DNA from 3 places in the Pseudaquabacterium inlustre genome. Region 3 is predicted to be linked to each of the others. Evidence: predicted binding sites of a transcription regulator. Region 3 holds the regulator's gene; each other region holds the start of a gene.

Region 1 (5,138 bases), on a different contig from region 3:
GCCGCGTTCGTCGCCCGGCCTTGCGGCTGAGGTGGGTGGGCTGACGGTTCATCGCACGCGCCTCGCGCGGGCCGGCCGGGATGCCGATGATCCAGCCATCGACTCACCGATGGCCTCCACACGGAGCACCCGACATGACCGCTCAAGCCCTTCACATGCCCCTGTCGCAACGCCTGGCCGCCCTGGTGCTGGCCGCCGCGACCACGCTGGTCAGCTTCTCGGCCATGCAGGGCCTGGCCGATGGCTACCACGCGCAGCAGCTGCTGGCGCAGGCCACCGCTGCCAGCCAGCCGGTGGCCGCGGCCACGCCGGCGCGCAAGCCGCTCAACCTGCGTGGGTGACGTAGATGTCGGTGTCGGGCAGCAGCCGGCGCAGCGTCTGGAACGCGGTGTCGGCCAGCTCGGCGCCGCCGCAGCGCGGGCTCACGGTGAGCCGCAATTCCACCTCGCCATCGCCCAGCGCCAGCGAACGCACCACACGGTTCTCGGCACCATCCACCGGCAGGCCCAGCGATTGCCCCAAGGCCAGCAGCAGGCGCTGCACCTGCGGTGCCGGCCCGTGCAGCTCGGGCGCACCGCAGGGCTCGCCCAGCACACTGCGGCACACCGGGCCACTGCTGGCCTGCAGGCAGGCCTGGCAGCCGCGCGCGGGTTGCGCGGCGACGATGGGGATGATGGTGGCGTGACGGCCCATGGCGTGCGACTGTGCCTGAAGCCGCTGACTTTGGGTTGACATCCATCAAGCCCCAGGGGGTGTCGCTGGCGCGGCGCTCAGCCGCGCACGAACAGCGTCACCAGCGGCTCGTCGCCCACCTGCCGGCTCCAGTGGCCGTGCACCTGCGGATCGAAGCTTGCGCCGGCCGGCAGCACATCGGCAGAGTAGAAGTGCTCGCCCGGCCCGAACACGCGCGAGCTGCCATCCTGCAGGCCGATCTCCATGCGCCCGCGCAGCACGAACAGCCATTGCGGGTTCTCGGTGCAGTGGAACTCGCTGCGAAAGCCCACCGGGCTCTCGCGCAGCTGAAAGCCGCCGCTGGGCATCAGCGGCGACAGCCGCGCCTGCGGCTTGCCCTCGCTGAGCACGACGGGTTCCTCGCGGAAGCGGGCGCGCCCGTCGGTGTCGGTGAAGAGGACGACGCGGGTGAAGATGGGGTTCATGGCCGGCATGGTAGCCGGCCGCCCCGCCGCGCCGGGAGGACGTGTCAGCCGACGCGTCGACGCGCGGCCAGCGTGCCCACCATGCCCAGGCCGGCGAACATCAGCGCCCAGGTGCCGGGCTCGGGCACCGGCGCCGACACGTAGGTGTAGGTCACGCGGGCATAGGCGCCGGCCTGCGAGGCGTAGCCGTCGGTGAAATTGGCGGCGCCACTGGTCGTCGAGCCGTCGCGGGCCATCACGGCCAGGTTCAGCGTGCCGTTGCCGGTGAACAGCGCCAGGCTGGCGCTGTCGCTGAAGCTGAGGCTGGCGCTGCGCTGCACCGGGGTGCTCAGGTTCAGCTCGGTGCCCGAGGTGCCGGCGAAATCTTCCGTGCCGTCGAAGGCGCTGAACTGCAGCTGCTTGGCGTACTGCGGCGCCACGCTCAGCGACGGCGAACCCAGCGTGGGCAGCGCCAGCGAGATCGTGGAGGCCAGCGTCACCGTCAGCGTCGAGGCCTGCTTGTCGGTGCTCTCGACCACGATGTTGCCGGCCAGCGAGCCGAACAGTTCCACGGTCACGCCGGTCAGCGTGCCGGTGCCGGCGTACTGCTGCAGCACCAGCTGGTCGTCCCAGTCGGTGTCCTGCAGCGCGATCAGGTTGGAGGTGTGGCTCTCGGTGGCCGGGACCGCCAGCGCGGCCACCGGCAAGGTGAGGGCGGCGATGGCAGCGGCCGAGCGTTGGGCGAAGGTGCTCATGGGGTACTCCAGTCAGGCAATCGGAAGGTCGGGCCGTGCTCAGGCGGCCTGGCGGCGGCGACCGGCCGCGCCGGCAGCGGCCAGGGCCAGGCCCAGCAGCGCGATCGAGCCCGGCTCGGGCACGGTGCCGCCCGGAATCACGGTCGGCGGCAGCATGTTTTCCCGATAGTCGTAGGTGATGCTCAGATTGGCGGTGGCCGTCGTGGTGATGCTCGAGCGGCTGTTGCCGCTGCCGCTGTTGGTGGCCGTGCCGAACGCCGAGACCAGGAACTCCAGGGTGTCGGTGCCGATGAAGCCGCTCAGGTCATCGATGCCCGACAGCCAGGTCAGCGTGAGGCTGTCGCTTTCATCCAGGGTCCGGGTGTAGCCGGCGGTGCCACCGAAGTCGATGGCGTTGTCCTTGCCCGACACCGTGGTCTTCAGCTTGGCGGTCGTCGTGAGCGTCTGGTTGCCGAGCACCGTGCTGGCGAAGGTCAGCTCGCCCTTGACCTGCTGCACCACCTCCCGGCCGTTGCGGCCGGTGTTCTCGTACTTGAATTCGCTGGAGAACATGCCGTCGTAGCTCAGCGTCACACCCGTCAGCGTGCCCAGCGAGGCGTCGAACTGGGGCAGGCTGAGGAGCACCTCAGACCAGTTGGTCGTGCCGGTGTACGAGTCGACATGCGAGACCGACTGGGTCAGCAACGCGGCGGAGGCGGTGGTGGCGGCGGACGCGAGCGCGACCGCTGCCGCGATGGCGGCGAGTTTCTTCACGGATGATCCCAACGAGTCTTGATGTGATGGCGGGTGCTGTGCATCCCGTCCTGGGTGGCTTCATAGCGAACGCCGTGCCAACCCTTTGTGAGGGAGATATTCCCTTATGAATCAATGACTTGCCACCCGTGCCCAGGGGGGCTGAAGGGGGCTGTCAAAGGCGGCGACGTGCGGTCCTTCACGCTTGGCGCCGGTTCGTGAAGGAGCTCACGCCGGCGTGGCCCCCCGCGCCTGGGTGGGCGTCAAGATTTCCGACAGGGCCGCGGCACGGCCCGCGGTCGAGGCCTTGCACGGCCCGCCTGCAGCCGTGCAGCCGGGGCTGGGCCGGTGGCGCTGGCACACTGCGGCGGATGAAGGACCACACCCCCGGCGCCATGCGCCTGGCCCTGCTGGCCACCATGGCGATCTGGGGCGGCAACCTGGCCGTGGTGAAGCTGCTGCTCGAGCGCTTCGACCCGATGGCGCTGTCGGCGCTGCGCATGGCCGTGTCGGCGCTGGCGCTGCTGGCCGTGCTGCACTGGCAGGGACCCGGCTGGCCGCGGCTGTCGCGCCGGCAGTTCGCCGGCATGCTGGTGTGCGGGCTGCTGATGATCTATCTGAACCAGATCTGCTTCACGCTGGGCGTGCAGCGCACGGTGGCGGCCAACGCCGCGCTGGTGATCGCGCTGAACCCGCTGGTGTCCTCGCTGGCGGCTGCGGCGCTGCTGGGTGACCGGTTGACGCCCGCGCGCTTGGCCGGCGTGGTGCTGGGCTTTTCGGGCGTGGCGGTGGTGGTGCTGCACCGGCCCGGCGCGGCGCTGGGCCATGGCAGCCTGGGTGATCTGCTGGTGTTCGGCTCGGTGCTCACCTGGGTGGCCGGCGGTGTGCTGGTGCAGCGGCTGACCCGCGCGATGGATTCCACCGTGGTCAGCGCGGTGGTCAACACGCTGGGCTCCAGCGCCGTGGTGCTGCATGCGCTGCTGGACCCCGGCACGCGCCTACCCGACTGGGGAGCGGTGCGCGTGGTCGACTGGCTGCTGGTGGCGCTGTCGGGCCTGCTGGCCACCGCCGTGGGCGCGCTGGTGTGGAACCGCGCGCTGGTGCGCCTGGGCGTGGCGCGCACCGCGCTGTATGCCTACTGGGTGCCGATCTTCGGCGTGGGCTTCGCGGTGCTGCTGCTGGGCGAGCCGCTGACCGTGTGGCACGGCGTGGGCCTGGCGGCGGTGCTGTCGGGCACCTGGCTGGGCACGCGCAAAAGCTGAACGCCGATTCGCCTTTGCGTCACTCGGGGCAAGGCCCTAAGGCGCCGCGCCGGCGCTGGCGCGACACTGAACCATCGACCCGCTGGAGATCCCATGACCCGTACGCCGACCCGCACCCCATCCCGCTTCACCGGCAGCCGCCCGGCGCACCTGGCGCGCCGGACGCTGGTGGCCCTGGCCGCCTGGTCGGCGCTGGCCCTGCCGGCCGCCCAGGCCGCGCCCGATGCGGCCTTGCTGGCCGCCGCCCGCGGCGCCCAGCCGGCCGTGATGCAGACGCTGCGCGAGATGGTGGCCATCGAGTCGGGCACGATGGACGCGCCCGGCCTGGCGCGCATGACCGACTATGCCGAGAAGCGCCTGAGGGCCCTGGGCGGCCAGGTCGAGCGCAAGCCGGCCACGGCTGGCCACAGCGAGTTGCTGAGCGCGCGCTTCACCGGCACCGGCCAGCGCAAGCTGATGCTGATGGCGCACCTGGACACCATCTACTGGCCCGGTGAGCTCACCAAGTCGCCGATCAAGGAAGAGAACGGCCGCCTCTACGGCCCCGGCATCGCCGACGACAAGGGCGGCGTGGCGATGATCCTGCACGGCCTGGAGATCCTGCGCGCTCAGGGCTGGAAGGACTATGCCCAGATCACCGTGCTGTTCAACGGCGACGAGGAATCGGGCTCGCCGGGCTCGGGCGAGGCCATCGCCGCGCTGGCCGACCAGCACGACGTGGTGCTGTCCTTCGAGCCCACCACCGCGCAAGACCCGGGTGTGCTGCTGGCGGCCGCCGGCGTGGGCGAGATCCTGATGAAGGTGAAGGGCCGCGCCTCGCACGCCGGCGCCGCGCCGCAGCTGGGCCGCAACGCGGCGCTGGAGCTGTCGCACCAGATGCTGGCCACGGCCGACATCGCCAAGGGCATCCCCGGCGCGCAGCTGAACTGGACGACGATGAAGTCGGGCAACGTGCGCAACCAGATTCCCGACAGCGCCGAAGCTGGCGCCGACGTGCGCCTGACCCGCCCCGACGCCGCCGAGAAGCTGCTGGCGGCGGTGCAGGCCAAGGTGGCCGAAGGCCAGCGCGTGCCCGACACCGAGGTGAGCGTGGCGCTGCGTGTGGGTCGCCCACCCTTCGTCGGCGGGCCGCGCACCCAGGCGCTGGCCGAGCGCGCCCGCGCCATCGCCGCCGAACTGGGCGACGGCAAGCCGCTGGGCATCCACCCGCTCACCGGCGGCGGCACCGACGCCGGCTTCGCCAACCGCTCGGG
Region 2 (5,138 bases), on a different contig from region 3:
GGGTGCGGTCTCTTCGGCCAGCGTCCACTGGAACGGCAGCGCCTGGTAGGGCCGCGTGCCGGCCCACACCGGCACGGCATAGCCCAGCGTGTCGATGCGCAGCCAGCGTCGCGGCCAGGGCATGGCGCGCAGCCGCGCGCCCAGCGCCGGCTCGATCACCGGTGCACCCTGCAGCACGGCCTGCCAGGCGCGGTGCTGGCGCGGCTCGGGCAGCAGCGCCCGCGCCTGTTCGGCGTCCAGGTCGCCCAGCCGCTCGATGCCCTGCGCCTGCAGCCGTGCAGCGGTCTCGCGGCCCAGCACGGCCACGGCGTCCACCGGCAGCGGCTCGGGCTCCGGCGGGGCCGCGTCGCAGCGGCCACGCCAGGGGCAGGCTTGCGGCCCACCGCAGTGCGCACCGGGTGCGGCGGCGGGCTGCGGGCCACGCGCGCACTGGCGCATGGCCACCAACCAGCTGGCCACCGCGCGGCTGCCCAGGCGGGGCAGCAGGTCGCTGTCGCGGTACAGGCCCGCGTACAGGCCGTGGCCGGGATAGACGAAGTCGGTGTCCACCAGCCGCAACGCCACGCCCTGCAGGCGCAGGCCGTTGCGCGCGGCCACATGCGCCCACAGCGCGGCCGCGTCCACATCGGCCTCGCTGCCGGCCGTGGCATGGCGCAGGCGCAGCACGCGCAGGCCGCCCGCGCCGCGGTCGCCCGGCGCCAGCAGATCCACGCGCACACGCACGCCGTCGTCGCTGGCCAGGCAGGCCCCCACGATGGCGCCGGCCTCGTCCGCCAGCACGCCGGCATCCAGCGCTGCTGCGGTGGCGCGCACGGCCTGGGCCCAGCCCGCCTCGTCCAGCGGGTCGGCGGGTGCCGCGATCTCCACCCCCATCGGGTGGTTGGCACGCAGGGCCTGGCCCACGGCGGCGCCCACAGGCCCCTCGGCAGCGCCCAGCGGGTGGGGCTGGCCATCGTCGGCCATCGGGCCATCGGCCGCGGCACCCTGGGCCCGGCGCTGCCACCAGAAGCGGCGCGCGCACTGGCGCCAGCGCAGCAGGTCGTCGGTGTCCAGCCAGTCGGCCTGGGCGAACGGGGGATCGGCGGCGGTGACGGTGGACGCGTGCATGCCGCACGGGCTAGCAAAGCCCGTGCACGCGGCTGGTCCGCTCAGCGCCTCAGCGGCTCAGCGCAGCTTGTCGCTGTCGAAGCCCACGCGCACCGCGCCCCAGTGGCGGCCGTTCAGGAAGATCGGCATCGACAGGTCGTTGATCACCTCGCCGGTGTCGCGCAGGTAGGTCTGGAACAGGAAGCGCTGCTGGTTCCTGGCGAGCTTCACGCCCACCGGGTCGTCGAAGATGCGCTTGTGGCGGCACTTGGCCAGGTCGGTGGCGCGGTCGCCGCTGGGCGGGTTGGAGAAGGCCTTGTTGTGCGCCGGGGCGTAGCCCTGGTTGTCCACGGCCAGCGCATACACGCAGCCTGGCAGCGAAGCCAGCAGCTGGTCGTAGAGGGCCTGCAGTTCAGGCTCCACGGCCTGGTCATACCCGGTGGTGAAGCGCGGCGGATCGCTGTTGGGGATGCGCTGGTACTGCTGGTCGAACACATTGGCGCCACGCGCCAGGTGCCTGGCCAGGATGCCGGCCGTGCGGTCGCGCAGGCCGCTGGCGGCATCCACCAGCGCGTCGAAGGTGGTGCGCCCGGTGCGGAACTCGGCCAGCGCGCCCTGCACCACCTCGCAGTTCTGGCGCAGCTCGTCCATGCGGCCGGTGGCATCGGTCATCATCGCGTTCACCTGCTGCGCCGATCCAGCCACGGCCTCGATGCGGTGGTTCATGTCGCGGTTCACCGCCGCCAGTTCGCCGATCGATCCGACGATGCCGCGCACCGTGTCGGCCATGCCGCGGAAGTCGGTCATGAAGGCCTCGAAGCGCTCGCTGGTGCTGCCCACCTCGCGCACCGTCTCGGCCACACCGCTGCTGATGCGCTGGGTGCCGGCGGCGGTGGTGGCCACCAGCTCCTGCATCTTGGCGCTGCGCTCGCCGATCTCGCGCGTCTCGGCGTTCACGCGTTCGGCCAGGCCGCGCACCTCCTTGGCCACCACGGCGAAGCCGCGGCCCGACTCGCCGGCGCGCGCGGCCTCGATGGCGGCATTGAGTGCCAGCAGGTTGGTCTGCATGGCGATGGTGCGGATCACCTGGCCGATGTTGGCGATGGCCTTGGCGCCCTCGGCCAGCTCGGCCACGGTGTGGTTGAAGTCGGCCACGGTGGCATCGATCTGGGCCATGCGCTCGCGCACCGCGGCCAGCTCGGCCATCGACTGCGCCGCCGCGTCCAGGTTGCGCGCGGCCACCTCGTCGATCACCGCCGCGTCGCGGTCCATGCCGTCGGACAGCTGCGTGACGCGGCGTGCCGCCTCGGTCAGCGCCACCGCATCGGCGCACTGCTGCGTGGCGCGCGCGGCGCTCAGGTCCACCTGCTTCTTCAGCTGGGCCACGTTGATGGCCGTCTCGATGCTGTTGCCGCGCGCCACCAGCACCAGGCCGCGGATGCGTTCCAGAAAGCGCGACGCGGCAAAGCCCAGCGGTGTGATGGGGAGCACTTTGGCGCTGAGGGTGCCGCTGCCGTCGATGATCGACGACAGCGCGGCACGCGTGGTACCAGGGATACGGAACAAACGGGCAAGTTGCATGGGCAGGCGTCCTCCAGCGGCTTATCGGCCCGGGCCCCCATGGCATGAACCGTGGGTAAACGCTGTAGGGTTTGTCGGGAAACCTCCACTTCGCCACCGCGGCCGGCACATCGCGGACGAAATGCGCACACCGCAGCGCCAGGCTGTGACAAGCGCTGCCACGCCAGTGCGCAAGCCATCGCCCCAGGTGGCGCACTGCCGCCGGCCGTGTGGCAGCGCGCGACACCGGCGTGCCAGCCCGACGCACTGGCACCGATCGTGCAACGGGCCACGGGCCAGCCCCATCCGACAGGAGAGCGTGATGTCTGCCTCACTCAACGCCAAGATCGCCGAAGTGTTCGACGAGCCCGGTTGCGACAAGAACCAGGGCAAGAGCGAGAAAGAGCGCAAGAAGGGCTGCACCAAGCAGCTCACGCCCGGCGCCGCGGCCGGCGGCTGCGCCTTCGACGGCGCCAAGATCGCGCTGCAGCCCATCGTGGACGTGGCGCACCTGGTGCACGGCCCCATCGCCTGCGAAGGCAACAGCTGGGACAACCGCCATTCGGCCAGCAGCGGCGCCAGCACCTACCGCACCGGCTTCACCACCGACATCGGCGAGATGGACGTGATCTACGGCGGCGAGAAGCGCCTGTTCAAGGCCGTGCGCGAGATCATGGAGAAGGTCAACCCGCCGGCGATCTTCGTGTACCAGACTTGCGTCACCGCGCTGATCGGCGACGACATCGAGGCCGTGTGCAAGCGCGCCACTGAGAAGTTCGGCCTGTCGGTGATTCCGGTGAACGCGCCGGGCTTTGCCGGCCCCAAGAACCTGGGCAACAAGCTGGGCGCCGAGGCCCTGCTCGACCATGTGGTGGGCACCCTCGAGCCCGACTTCACCACGCCCTACGACATCAACATCATCGGCGAGTACAACCTCAGCGGCGAGCTGTGGCAGATCAAGCCGCTGCTCGACGCGCTGGGCGTGCGCATCCTCAGCTGCATCAGCGGCGACGGGCGCTACAAGGAAGTGGCCAGCGCCCACCGCGCCAAGGCCAACATGATGGTCTGCAGCAAGAGCATGATCAACATCGCCACCAAGATGGAGAAGCGCTGGGGCATCCCGTACTTCGAGGGCAGCTTCTACGGCATTGGCGACATGAGCGAGACGCTACGCGAGATCGCCCGGCTGCTGATCCAGGCCGGTGCCGACCCGGAACTGAAGGCGCGCACCGAGGCGCTGATCGCCGTGGAAGAGGCCCGCGCCTGGGAGCGCATCCGCGTCTACCGCGAGCGCCTGGCCGGCAAGAAGGTGCTGCTGATCACCGGCGGCGTGAAGAGCTGGAGCGTGGTGAGCGCGCTGCAGGAGGCCGGCCTGGAGGTGGTGGGCACCAGCGTGAAGAAGAGCACCAAGGAAGACAAGGACAAGCTCAAGGCCCTGTTCGGCAGCGCGGAAGAGGCCGACGCCCACATGATCGACGACATGACGCCGCGCCAGATGTACGCCATGCTGCGCGACGCCCAGGCCGACATCATGCTCAGCGGCGGCCGCAGCCAGTTCGTGGCGCTGAAGGCCCGCATGCCCTGGATGGACATCAACCAGGAACGCCACCACGCCTTTGCCGGTTACGAGGGCATGGTGACCATGGTGGAAGAGATCGACAAGGCGCTGCACAACCCGATGTGGGCCGAGGTGCGCAAGCCCGCGCCCTGGGACGCGGAGGACAGCCTGCTCAAGGCGCAGAGCGCGGAGCAGCTGGCGGCGGAGGCGGCGCCGGCTTGACATCGGCCGAGGATTCGGCCGACGCATCGGACGGGGCGGCCGCAGCCTCCCAGCCCGGCGCAGCCCGGGCCACGCGCACGGCGTCGCGGCCTTCGGACTTGGCGCGGTACAGCGCCTCGTCGGCCAGCCGCAGCGCGGCCTCCCAGTGCTGCGCATGGCTGAACGGCGGCGACACGCCGGCACTGAGGGTGCAGTGCAGCACACCCCCCTGCGCCAGCCCATGCGCCTGCCGCGCCACCGCGGCGCGCACCCGCTCGGCCAGCGCCAGCGCGGGTTCGGCACCGCCCACACAGCCCACCAGGAATTCCTCGCCACCCAGGCGCGCCACGAAGTCGCTGCCGCGCACCTGCGCCGTGAGCGTGTCGGCCACGCCGCGCAGCACCGCATCGCCGGTGGCGTGGCCGTGCAGATCGTTGACGCGCTTGAAATGGTCGATGTCGAACTGGCACAGCACCAGCGGCGCCGGGGGCCGGGCGGCGAAGTGACGCCGCAGCGCCTCGTCCAGCCCGTGGCGGTTGAGCAGCCCGGTCAGCGGATCGTGGGTGGCCAGTTGCGCCAGACGGCCATTCAGACGCAGGAACACCATCCACAGCAGATTGGGCCCCAGCACCACCGTGACGAAGGTGGAGTAGCCGTAGTACACCGCCGCCGTCGGCCCGCTGAACAAGGGCGCGATGCCGCCGGTCAGCACCAGGAACACGCGCAGCGCAGT
Region 3 (5,138 bases):
GACGACGCCGAGGCGCAGCGTGCGCGGCTGGCGATGTCGGGCTTCACGGCCAAGGTGATGGCGCGCGAGCAGTCGGGCAAGACGGTCTACCGCGTGCGCCTGGGCCCGTTCGACGAGCGCGATGCCGCCGACGACCTGCGCGACAAGCTGGGCGCGGCCGGTGTCGAGTCCACGCTGGTGCGTGTCGAGCGTTGAACCAGGGTTGAACCTGTGGCGGTCGGCTGACTCCATGGGCGATCCACCCCTGAAATGCATGCCCTGAGCCGGGCAAAGGAAGTCGAATGAACCGTCGTGACATCGTGATCGGTCTGCCCGCCGCGGGCCTGCTCAGCGGCCTGGCGCTGCCCAGCCTGGCCCAGGGCGGCCCGGTCGAGGGCCAGGACTACAAGAAGCTCGACAAGCCGCTGGCCGTGGCCGCCGGCAAGATCGAGGTGGTCGAGTTCTTCGGCTACTGGTGCCCGCATTGCAACGCCTTCGAGCCGGCGCTGGACGCCTGGCAGCGCAAGCTGCCGGCCGACCAGGTGGCCTTCCGCCGCGTCTCGATCTCGTTCCGCCCGAACCAGGAGCCGCTGCAGCGCCTGTACTACGCGCTGGAGGCCCTGGGCCAGGTCGAGGCGCTGCACCGCAAGGTGTTCAACGCCGTGCACATCGAGCGCAAGCCGTTCAACAACGACGCCGACGTGCTGGCCTGGGCCCAGGCCAGTGGTGCCGATGGCGCCAAGATCGTCGAGGCGATGAAGAGCTTCGGCGTGGCCACCAAGGTGCGCCTGGCGCGCCAGCTGGCCGAGGGCTATGGCATCGACGGCGTGCCCACGCTGGGCGTGCAGGGCCGCTGGCGCACCGCGCCGTCGATGGCCGGCAGCGAGGTTCGCGCACTGGCCGTCACCGACGCGCTGATCGCGATGGCGCGCAAGGCCTGATACATCCTCTGGAAAACCCTGGGTTTCTGACGCCGCGCTGACGGCGTCACCAAGGCCCACCGGATGCCACAGATTTGGCATCCGGGTATTCCGCAGCGAACGGCACTTGGGCCTAGAATGGTCTGCAAGTTTTGTGCCGTTCGATGCCCATCCTGCCCGCCCTCACCCCGTCCGCCGCCCGGCTGCTGCCCGGTGCCGCCCTGGCCTTGACGCTGGCGGTGGCCGGACCGGCGCTGGCCGAGCGCGCCGACCGCACCAAGCCGATGGCGCTGGAAAGCGATCAGCCCTGCGTGGTGAACCTGGCCAAGCAGATCAGCCAGTGCAGCGGCAACGTGGTGATCAGCCAGGGCACGCTGCTGTTGCGCGCCGACAAGCTGGAGGTGCGTGAGACGCCCGAAGGCTGGCAGGTGGTGCAGGCCAGCGGCACGGCCGACAAGCCGGCCCGCGTGAAGCAAAAGCGCGACGGCATCGACGAGAGCGTCGAGGGCCAGGCCCAGCGCATCGACTACGACAGCAAGACCGGCGTGATCCGCTTCGAAGGCGCGGCCGTGGTGCGGCGCCTGCGCGGCGCCACGCTGGCCGATGAGATCCAGGGCGCGCGCATCGTCTGGGACGGCCAGGCCGAGACCTTCAATGTGCAGGGCGGTGGGGCCACCACCGCCACCAACCCCGGCGGCCGCGTGCGCGCGGTGATCACGCCACGCCCCGGCACCGAGGCCGCCGCCGCGATGGCCGCCGAGGCCGCGTCCGCACCCGCGCAGGCCCCGCTGAAGAGCACGCCGGCCCTCGGGGAGCGGCGGTGACATCCGCCCAGGCGCCAGAGCGCGTGGCGATGGCGGCGCAGCCCCCGATCGGCCAGAGCCAAGGGCTCCAAGGGCTGACGGTCCAGGGGCTGCAAAAGAGCTACGGCTCGCGCCAGGTGGTCAAGGAAGTGCACCTGGCCGTGGGCGCCGGCGAGGTGGTGGGCCTGCTGGGCCCCAACGGCGCCGGCAAGACCACCACCTTCTACATGGTGGTGGGTCTGGTGCGTGCCGATGCCGGCGAGATCCGCATCGACGGCCAGGCCGTGCAAGGCAAGCCCATCCACCAGCGCGCGCGCATGGGCCTGAGCTACCTGCCGCAGGAAGCCTCGATCTTCCGCAAGCTCACGGTCGAGGAGAACGTGCGTGCGGTGCTCGAGCTGCAGGTGGGCGCCGACGGCCGGCCGCTGGCGGCCACCGAGATCCAGCAGCGCCTGGACGGCCTGCTGCACGACCTGAGCATCGAGAAGCTGCGCGACTCGCCGGCGCCGGCACTGTCGGGCGGCGAGCGTCGCCGTGTCGAGATCGCCCGCGCGCTGGCCACGCAGCCGCGCTTCATCCTGCTCGACGAGCCCTTCGCTGGCGTCGATCCGATCGCGGTGATCGAGATCCAGCGCATCATCGGCTTCCTGAAGCAGCGCGGCATCGGCGTGCTGATCACCGACCACAACGTGCGCGAGATGCTGGGCATCTGCGACCGCGCCTACATCATCAGCGAGGGGCGCGTGCTGGCCGAAGGCACGCCGTCCGAGATCGTCGAGAACGCCGACGTTCGCCGGGTGTACCTCGGCGAGCATTTCAAGATGTGATGACAGGCCCGAAGTCATGAAGCCTTCATTGCAGGTCCGCCTGTCGCAGCACCTGGCGCTGACGCCCCAGCTGCAGCAATCGATCCGCCTGCTGCAACTCTCCACGCTGGAGCTGCACCAGGAAATCGAGCAGATGCTCGAGGCCAATCCCTTCCTCGACGTGGAGGACGGCGGCGACGACTCGCTGGCCTATGGCCTGGAACGCGTGGCCGCCACGCCGGAGAGCGGTGCCGGCGCCGAGCGCGAGAAGGAGCGCCTGAGCGAGCGCGAGGACGCCGGCAGCGACGAGCCTGCCGGCGTGGACACCGCCGAGTTCGGCGCCACCGAGCGCGACGACTGGGAGAACGGCACCGAGCGTGACGACTTCGACGGCATCCGCGAGGCGCCCAGCAACAGCCCCTCGGGCAGCGGCGACGACGACTTCGAGCCGGTGGACGCGGCCAGCAGCGGCCCCACGCTGCAGGAGCACCTGCGCCGCCAGCTGCTGGGCATGCGCCTGTCGGACGAAGACGCGGCCACCGTGATGGTGCTGATCGAGAGCCTGGACGAGGACGGCTGGCTGGCCGACCCGCTGGCCGAGATCGCCGAGCGCGTGGCCGCCTCGCTGGACATCCCCGAAGACGACCTGGAGGCGCGCGAAGACCTGTTCGAGCGCCTGCGCTGCGGCCTGAAGTGGCTGCAGAGCCTGGAGCCCACCGGCGTGGGCGCCGCCAACCTGGGTGAGTGCCTGTGCCTGCAACTGCGCGAGAAGCCGGCCAGCCCGGCGCGCAAGCTGGCCATGCGCATTGCCGAGCAGCACCTCGAGCTGCTGGCGCGGCGCGACATGAAGAAGCTGACGCAGGCCACCGGCGCTGATGAAGCGCTGCTGCGCGAGGCCCAGGCGCTGATCCTGACCTGCGAGCCCAAGCCGGGCCGGCCGTTCACGCGCGCCGAGGCCAACATCATCGTGCCCGACGTCATCGTGCAGAAGGCCGGGCGCGGCTGGAAGGCCGTGCTCAACCCCGACGTGATGCCCAAGCTGAAGATCAACGACCTCTATGCGCAGGCCATCCGCGGCCAGCGCAACGGGGCCGCGGGTGGGCTGTCGTCGCGGCTGCAGGAGGCGCGCTGGTTCATGAAGAACATCCTGCAGCGCTTCGACACCATCCTGCGCGTCAGCCAGGCCATCGTCGAGCGGCAGAAGGGCTTCTTCACCCACGGCGAGATCGCGATGAAGCCGCTGGTGCTGCGCGAAATCGCCGACGAACTGGGCCTGCACGAGAGCACGATCTCGCGCGTGACCACGGCCAAGTACATGAACACGCCGTTCGGCACCTTCGAGCTGAAGTACTTCTTCGGCTCCAGCCTGAACACCGAGGCCGGCGGCAACGCCAGCTCCACCGCCGTGCGCGCGCTGATCAAGCAGCTGGTGGCCAACGAAGACCCGGCCAAGCCGCTGTCGGACAGCCAGCTGTCGGACATGCTGTCCGAGCAGGGCATCCAGGTGGCGCGGCGCACGGTGGCCAAGTACCGCGAGGCGCTGAAGATCGCGCCCGCCAACCTGCGCAAAGCCCTTTGACCAAGACCCCCCGTCCGCCGATCGGCGGCTACAAGACCCAGCGCCACACCGAGGCGCGTGGGCCCGGCCCGCGTTCCGGCGGCCCTGGCGGTCCGGCCATGCGCGGTCCCGGTGGCCCCGGCATGCCGGCCCGCGGCCCGGTGCGCCTGCCCGTCAAGGCCATCGCGCCGGTGGGCGACACGCCGGTGTCGCTGTTCCTGCCCTGTGCCGCTGGCGTCGAGCCGCTGCTGGCCGACGAGGTGGCGGCCCTGCTGGGCGTGGACCGCGCCGTGGTGCCGGCCGACCCCAGCCGCCGCCGCGTGGTGGAGCAGCGTGGCGGCGTGCAGGTGCTGGGCGATGCCCGCGTGGCGATGCAGCTGAACCTGCACAGCCGCCTGGCGCAGCGCGTGCTGTGGCCGCTGGCCTTCGGCCCCTACGAGAGCGAGCACGACCTGTACGACCTGGCGCGCCGCGTGCCGTGGGGCGACTGGATCACGCCCGAGCAGACCTTCCGCATCGACACCAGCGCCACGCGCAGTCCGCTGCAGAGCCTGAACTTCGCCACGCTGCGCGTGAAGGACGCGCTGTGCGATGTGCTGCGCGACGCCACCGGCAGCCGCCCCAGCGTCGACACCCGCCACCCCGATCTGCCGCTGGTGCTGCACCTGACGGCCGACACCGCGTCGCTGTATGCCGACACCTCGGGCGAGGCGCTGTTCAAGCGCGGCTGGCGCGACGAGCGCGATGGCGGCCTGAAGGGCGAGGCGCCACTGAAGGAAACCCTGGCCGCCGCGATGCTGGCCGCCGCCGGCTGGCAGGGCCGGCCCGAAGACGGTGCGCTGCTCGACCCCTGCTGCGGCGCCGGCACCATCGCCATCGAGGCCGCGCAGATCGCCTGTGGCATCGCGCCGGGGCTGAAGCGCCGCTTCGCCTTCGAGCGCATGCTGCCGTTCCGCACGCAACTGTCCGCCTGGGGCCAGCTGAAGGCCGAGGCGCAGGCGGCCGTGCACGCGCCGGCCGTGGCCATCCACGCCGGTGACGTGAGCTTCCGCATGACCGACTTCGCCGCGCG

The links. Region 3 encodes sigma-54, which starts transcription at its own class of promoters, with help from an activator protein. Its sites were predicted from a motif close to TGGCANGNAANCTGCTTT; they were not measured.
Region 1: a site for sigma-54 is predicted at 2,707-2,724, ahead of AACH10_RS05800 (choice-of-anchor E domain-containing protein). Genes of this name have one in related genera too.
Region 2: a site for sigma-54 is predicted at 2,915-2,932, ahead of nifE (nitrogenase iron-molybdenum cofactor biosynthesis protein NifE). Genes of this name have one in related genera too.

The regions. Positions count from the first base shown of each region.
Region 1 covers NZ_JBBUTH010000003.1:113,431-118,568, forward strand. Annotated here, with positions in the region: gene AACH10_RS05780 (hypothetical protein) at 156-341, shown strand; gene AACH10_RS05785 (hypothetical protein) at 325-693, opposite strand; gene AACH10_RS05790 (cupin domain-containing protein) at 771-1,157, opposite strand; gene AACH10_RS05795 (choice-of-anchor E domain-containing protein) at 1,202-1,891, opposite strand; gene AACH10_RS05800 (choice-of-anchor E domain-containing protein) at 1,931-2,644, opposite strand; gene AACH10_RS05805 (DMT family transporter) at 2,995-3,885, shown strand; gene AACH10_RS05810 (glutamate carboxypeptidase) at 3,979-5,138, shown strand, end outside.
Region 2 covers NZ_JBBUTH010000010.1:515,530-520,667, reverse strand. Annotated here, with positions in the region: gene AACH10_RS22475 (DUF2779 domain-containing protein) at 1-1,107, opposite strand, end outside; gene AACH10_RS22470 (methyl-accepting chemotaxis protein) at 1,165-2,667, opposite strand; gene nifE (nitrogenase iron-molybdenum cofactor biosynthesis protein NifE) at 2,969-4,426, shown strand; gene AACH10_RS22460 (GGDEF domain-containing protein) at 4,377-5,138, opposite strand, start outside.
Region 3 covers NZ_JBBUTH010000008.1:161,723-166,860, reverse strand. Annotated here, with positions in the region: gene AACH10_RS15330 (SPOR domain-containing protein) at 1-195, shown strand, start outside; gene AACH10_RS15325 (thiol:disulfide interchange protein DsbA/DsbL) at 282-920, shown strand; gene lptA (lipopolysaccharide transport periplasmic protein LptA) at 1,064-1,723, shown strand; gene lptB (LPS export ABC transporter ATP-binding protein) at 1,753-2,529, shown strand; gene AACH10_RS15310 (RNA polymerase factor sigma-54) at 2,546-4,087, shown strand; gene AACH10_RS15305 (THUMP domain-containing class I SAM-dependent RNA methyltransferase) at 4,084-5,138, shown strand, end outside.